One region of the Neobacillus sp. NPDC093127 genome, then DNA from elsewhere that is predicted to be linked to it. Evidence: riboswitches for the same ligand, from Rfam matches in the RefSeq annotation. Region 1 holds a riboswitch; the other holds the start of a gene.
The links. Region 1 has a riboswitch for cobalamin ahead of ACIQCO_RS00005 (DUF4430 domain-containing protein). Riboswitches for the same ligand answer to the same signal wherever they lie in the genome.
Positions count from the first base shown of each region.

Region 2: linked by a shared signal. The riboswitch ahead of ACIQCO_RS08935 (ABC transporter substrate-binding protein) and the one ahead of ACIQCO_RS00005 (DUF4430 domain-containing protein) in region 1 are both predicted to bind cobalamin.

Region 1 covers NZ_JBIVOP010000001.1:106-3,530, reverse strand. The annotation lists gene katA (catalase KatA) at 1-568, shown strand, start outside; gene ACIQCO_RS00010 (GyrI-like domain-containing protein) at 727-1,197, shown strand; cobalamin riboswitch at 1,273-1,462, shown strand; gene ACIQCO_RS00005 (DUF4430 domain-containing protein) at 1,598-3,406, shown strand.
Region 2 covers NZ_JBIVOP010000005.1:84,080-87,504, reverse strand. The annotation lists gene ACIQCO_RS08940 (FecCD family ABC transporter permease) at 1-663, opposite strand, end outside; gene ACIQCO_RS08935 (ABC transporter substrate-binding protein) at 626-1,624, opposite strand; cobalamin riboswitch at 1,812-2,013, opposite strand; gene ACIQCO_RS08930 (hypothetical protein) at 2,035-2,214, opposite strand; gene ftsH (ATP-dependent zinc metalloprotease FtsH) at 2,506-3,425, opposite strand, start outside.

The sequences.
Region 1 (3,425 bases):
AAATCGTAACCCTGAGAACTACTTTGCAGAGGTGGAGCAGGCAACATTCTCACCTGGAACGATGGTGCCCGGTATTGAAGCATCGCCGGATAAGATGCTCCAAGGCCGTATTTTCGCTTATTCCGATGCACACCGTTACCGTGTCGGACCGAACCATAACTTGCTTCCAATTAACCGGCCAAAAGTGGAAGTTAACAACTATCAACGCGATGGTGCGATGCGTTCTGACAATAATGGCGCCGGTTCGGTTTATTATGAACCAAACAGCTATGGCGGACCTAAGGAAGCACCTGAGTATAAACAGACGGCCTTCCAGGTTACAGGTGTGGCTGAACAGGTTTCATATGATGAACACGATCATTACACGCAAGCGGGTGACCTTTACCGTTTGATGTCAGAAGAAGAACGAGCCCGTTTGGTTGAAACAGTCGTCGGAGCGATGAAGCCAGTTGAGAGAGATGACATTAAGCTTCGTCAAATTCAGCATTTTTATAAAGCGGATCCAGAGTATGGCGAACGGGTGGCAAAAGGCTTAAATTTATCGCTTCCACAAAGTATTTTAAAATAATTCTTACACAGGCAGCCTATTGATGCGGGCTGCTTGTTTTTTCCATTTAATTATTTAAAAATTATTAATTTGATTTTTTCGTCGAATTTTCTTTGCAGGATATTTGGGGATATTATTAGAATTATAGAAATATGATAGATAAAAAGGGGGGGATTTGCTTGGCTATCCAAGTGGTTGAAAAAGAAGAGATGAACGTAGTAGGAATACCCTGGAATGGTACTTACGATCAGATGGAAAAGATTCCAAGTCTTTTTACTAAATTGAAGGAACGTATTAAAGAGGTATCTTATCAAAAGAAAGAAGAAATGTTGATTGCGCCATTTCATATAAGGGAAACAGAGATTACCTATTATGTTACAACTCCTGTTGATGTAATTGATGAAATTCCGGATGGTATGGTTGGTTTTACGATTCCACGTAAAAATTATGTCTTCTGCGTTCATAAAGGCAGGATAGAGGATGTTGAAAATACATATCTTCGCATGTACCAATGGATGAATGAATACGGCTATGACCAAGATCACCACGCATTATGTCTTGAAATCTATAAAGAAGAGCATAAATTCCAAAATCTGACTGAAGATCTGCATTTTGAAATTTATTTACCAGTTAAAGTGTATGAAAAATAGCCATTGACGCTGTTATTAGCCATATGATGTTTACAAATTTCTTAGTTTATAGAATAATAGGGTTAACCAATAAAAAATATGATGAAAAAAACAGGTGCTGAAGACTTTCAAAAGACTTCAAGCTTAATAGGGAAGTTGGTAGAAGCCAACGCGGTCCCGCCACTGTAAATGGGAGCAGCCTATAACATGTCACTGTCGAGAGGATGGGAAGACATAGACTGCGATGATCATGAGCCAGGAAACCTGCCTGTTTTTGACACCAACAGCCTACGCGGATAGGAGAGTGTTAAGAATAGAAGCGGTTTTTTTCGTTTCCAACACTTAACTAGATGACACTCCTCCTCCTTTTTGGGGGATTTTTTTTGTGGTGATTTTAATAATGAAGGGATGTCAGACAAAGATGAACAACAGAAAAAATCTAGCAATGGTTCTGCTGCTAGTGTTTGCGCTTTTTACAAGCGGATTCCAAACGCCTGCCTTAGCAGCGAATCAAGAGAAACAGGGCACGATTACTGTTATTGGGACAGATGCAGCTAATCCGCTTTTACCGGAAACAACAGTTCAATTCGGCGAAAGTAAGACTGCAACCCAAGCCTTAGTTAATGCAGTAGGAGAAAGCAATATTGAGTTTACTGATACTACATATGGAAAAATGTTAACAGCGATTAAGGGGGAAAAGGCTGAAGGAACTCATTTTTGGGCTTTCTTTATTAACGGCGTCTCTGCCCAGGTTGGTGCCGATAACTATATCGTCCATAATGGTGACAAATTAACCTTCCGTCTTTCGGATTGGACAAAAACCCCAGAAAGTATGGTTTCGCTCAAGGTCGTCGATGGAGATAAAAAGATTGTCAATAATCTACCCGATATTGAAGTGATCGGCACTCCGACTGCCTTTCAACTTTTACAAGTGGCACTTGGTCCGGAAAAGGTTGGCTTTAGCGAATCACAATACGGGAAGATGATTACGTCAATTAATGGACTGGAAGCAGAAGGGACAAATTACTGGGCATTTTATATTGATGGCCAAATGGCATCTGTTGGTGCAGACAGCTACGCCCTTAAATCGGGTAACCAAATAAGCTTTCAGTTGGAATCATGGCAGGATGTTCCGGCGGATGGCGGAGCTGGCGGGGATGGACAACCAAATCCAAACCCAAACTCTCCAGCTGGGACGGTTTCCGATGCCGATCTTCAAGCTGCTGTTGACGCTGTGAGCCAATATGTTTTAAAATCTCAAATCGGTGAATGGGAAGCGGTTGCCCTAAAACAGGCTGGGAAAACAATTCCTGCGAGCTATCTGGAAGCTGTTAAAGCGCTTGTCAAAGAAAGAGAAGGAAAATTCACGCGCATCACGGATACAGAGCGGTATGTACTGGGAATTCTGGCAGCAGGCGGTGACCCAACAAATATCGAAGGCTATGACCTAGTTCAAGCCATTTACAATGGAAATGTCACAAAACAAGGATTAATTGGTGTCTCCTATGCATTGATTGCCTTGGATAGTGCGGAATTCTCCGTTCCAGCTGATGCTTTGTGGACTCAAGATAAGCTGGTAAACTATCTAGCTGAAAGACAAAACGCAGACGGCGGCTGGGCATGGGATGAAAGTGCAACAAGTGACATTGACACGACTGCGATGATTGTCACAGCACTTGCACCATATCGGAACCAAGCAGGAATTAAAGAAAAAGTGGACGCTTCCATTGAATATTTAGCGGCCCAATATAAGGCGGCGAAGATTGATAACAGTTCAACAGCTGCACAAGTGATTATTGCCTTATCTGCATTAGGAATGGATGCGAATGCTTCATTATTTGCTAGTGATAACAGCAGTCTATTTCAGTATTTCTTATCGTTCCAAAATGCCGATGGCGGTTTTGATTGGCAGGGCGGCGATGTAAGTGATGTTTTTACCACTTCTCAAGCGTTTCAGGCACTAGTGGCCTATCAGCTTTTTGCTCAAGGGAAGGGATCGTTGTACCACTTACCGTTAGTTGCAGAACAGACACCTGATGTGGAGAGTCCTGAAGCGGAAAGCCCACAAGTGGAAGAGCCTTCTATAGAAAAAGAAAAACCGGAGGAAACCGTGAAGGGCCATACTCTTCCAAATACAGCAGCCAATATGTATAACCTACTGGCATTAGGCTTATTCCTCATGATGGCCGGAAGCGTGATTTATATGAAGCAAAGGAAACGAAAGTCGTAAAAACCTTTGTGCCCCCTCT
Region 2 (3,425 bases), on a different contig from region 1:
CATAAATGGTACAATCAGCTGAACATGGCTCCATCCCCTCATCCCAACACTGCCATATAGCCAATAGATAATTTGTGACATCGAATCTCGATCACTTAATGAAATAATCAACGACACTATCGCTCCAATAAAGGCACTGACAATAATTCCAGCCAAAATGATGGTTTCAATAGCTAAGCTTCTACTGCTTAAGCGTACGAGGCCGAATACAATAAGAAGCGTAATAAAGCCACTGACAATCGCTACAATAGGAAGGGTAAAGTTCCCTAGACCAACAATCGTCACTTGAAAAAACAAAACGAAAACAGCACCAAGAGAAGCACCCGATGACACCCCGATGGTATATGGGTCTGCTAACGGATTGCGTAGAAGTCCTTGAAAAGCAGCACCGGCCAAAGCAAGGGAAGCACCGACACAAAAAGCAAGCAGCACTCTTGGCAAACGGATATTCCAAATAATCATTTCTTCATTTTTCGCTATATCTTCAAGCCAGCCAAGGCTCAAGGATTTGTCGATGATGATATGTAATATAGTAGAAACTGGGACTTGCACACTACTTATGAATAAGCCAAGGAGGGCTGTACTAAGTACAAACCCGCCACTTAGAAGATACAACCAACCTATTTTATTGTTTAAAAACTTCAGGGTAGATAAGTTCCGCAAGTGTTTCGACTCCTTCAATTAAACGAGGACCTGGTCTAGTAACGGTATCGTTATCCACATCAAACACCTGTTTATTTTTTAGAGCGGGCACTTCTGCCCATCCTTTACGAGCTAATACTTGTTCTTTTGGATTTTCTACGTAGTATCCATATGTGGTAATGATGACATCAGGATTTAATTTGACAATCTCCTCCTCCGTCAGTTTTACCCAGCCCTCATGTTCCTCTGCAGCGTTAGTAGCTTGAATCGATTCGAGCATTTCATGCATAAATGTATTTGTTCCTGTCGTAAAAATATCCGGTGCTGGTGCGACCTCTACCCATACTTTCTTTTTATCCTTAATCGCTGCTGCTTTTTCTTTGATTGCACTAAAACGCTTCTTCATATCAGAAATGATTTCGTTTGCTTCTGTCTCACTTCCAGTAGCTGACCCAATCATTTCAATATTGTGATAAACGTCATCAAAAGATGCAGCACTTCCGACCACAATCACCTTAATGCCAGCTTCTTCAAACTGCTTCAGTGTGTCTGGATGTGTTTTGTAATGAAAATCAGTTACAAGGGCTATATCTGGAAGAAGTGTGAGAACTCGCTCTATATTGATATCCTGTGCCCCTACCTTTTCTTTTTCCAACGCTTCCGGTGGATAATTATCGTAATCTGAAACACCAACAATCTTGTCACCTAATCCAAGTGCAAAGGCAATCTCTGTACTACTCGCCTGAATGGAAACAATGGTTTCCGGTTTTTCCTCAATTGTCACCTCTCGGCCTGCATCATCTGTGAGGGTAATTGGGAATGACTGTCCGCTCTCCTTACCTGTTTCTTGTTGAGAAACCTCTTTCCCTTCATTCGTTTCACTTTGAGCGGTCTTCTTCTGTGTACCACAACCAACAATTATCACCATGCTTACTAGAAAAACTGCACTCAATAAACCCCATTTTTTAAAAAACGCCTTCATTACTTTTCCTCCTTCTCTTTTCTGAACACAAAAAAACGCTATTCCTGTGGAAAGCGTCGAGTAAAGGCATTGTAATCATACTTGTCTAGTAGATAGTATGTATAAACATGCAATCTTTAATATAAATATTAAAAATACCAATAATTAAGAGATTACCTGCACTTTAAACATTCCTTTCCTCGAGGAAGCTTAAACAACATAATAGGCAGGTTTCCTGACTTACGAATCAACGGTTGGTTATTCCTTCCCATGCAATACACACACAGTGGATTTTTTATAACCTTCCTACTCGCTTACAGTGGCGGGACCGTGTTGGAATTTACACCAACTTCCCTCTTAGTCCTACTATTCACTAGGAACAGTAAGAAACCTATTTGTTTAATATTCATTTTTTTGTTTTCTACTAGAGATTATTGCATACCCTTTTTGGTTTGTAAATGAAATAGACTGAAAATTATTTTATTATAACTATTCAGGACCCATTTATCGTCATTAAGTTCTAAAGCCTGTCGAAAAAGAATCGCTATCATAATCAACGAAGCTGTGATGTCACCGTTATCCTCATCCATTTGATCCTCATCAACCGCCATTAATTCATTGATCCCATCACTTAATGTCGTACTAATTTCTGATTCTTTTGCATGCTCAATGATTTTACTAGAGATTTGAATCGCCTTTCTTTTTTGGTCATACTCCCTGACGATTTTTTCATAAATTTAGTTACCACCTTTTCCTTCTCCTGGAAGAACAGAATTTATTATGTTCTTCCAGGAGAAGGCCACTAAGCGAAGCGCGGTAGCAACTTTCAAAATTCAAAGGTAAATTTCAGTTTTTGTCGAATTATTTCTGTGTCCATTTATTAGGGGCTTGACCACAGGAACTCACTCCAGTTTTCCGGTTAATATCGCCATAAATTCCTCACCGCTGATGGTTTCTTTTTCTAACAAGTACTTGGTTAGTTCGTGTAATTTATCTTTGTTTTCCTCCAATATCTGAATCGCCCTCCGGTGGCAAGATTTGATAATCTTGAGAATCTCCTCATCTACTCTAGCGGCTGTTTCTGCCGATACCATCAGCGATGTATCGCCGCCTAAATACGGATTGTTCACCGTTTCCAGCGCCATCATATCAAATTCTTCACTCATCCCAAACCGTGTGACCATTGCTCTGGCAATTTTTGTCGCTTGTTCAATATCATTAGAGGCACCTGAAGTGACCGTTTTAAAAATAACCTCTTCGGCGGCACGTCCTCCCATGTAGGTGGTGATTTTATCTAATGCCTGTTCTTTAGTCATGAGAATCGTTTCATGCTCATCGACCTGCATCGTATAACCTAAAGCCCCAGACGTCCTGGGGATAATCGTAATTTTATGAACCGGCGCCGAGTGACTTTGTTTCGCTGCTACCAGTGCGTGTCCAATTTCATGATACGAAATTGTTAATTTATCCTTCATGGAAATAACTGCATTTTTTCGTTGATAACCGGCAATGACGACCTCAACTGACTCTTCCAAATCATTTTGTATTACTTTGTTACGGCCCATCCTAACCGCCCTAAGTGCCGCTTCGTTAATAATATTCGCCAAATCAGCCCCTGATGCTCCTGAAGTGGCTCGCGCAATCATATTAAAATTCACATCAGCTGCTAGCTTTACTTTTTCTGCATGAACGCGCAAGATCGATTCACGGCCTGCTAAGTCAGGTAATTCAACCGGAACTCGCCGGTCGAAACGGCCAGGTCTTAATAGTGCTTTATCAAGTGTTTCAGGCCGGTTCGTCGCTGCCAGAATAACGACACCTT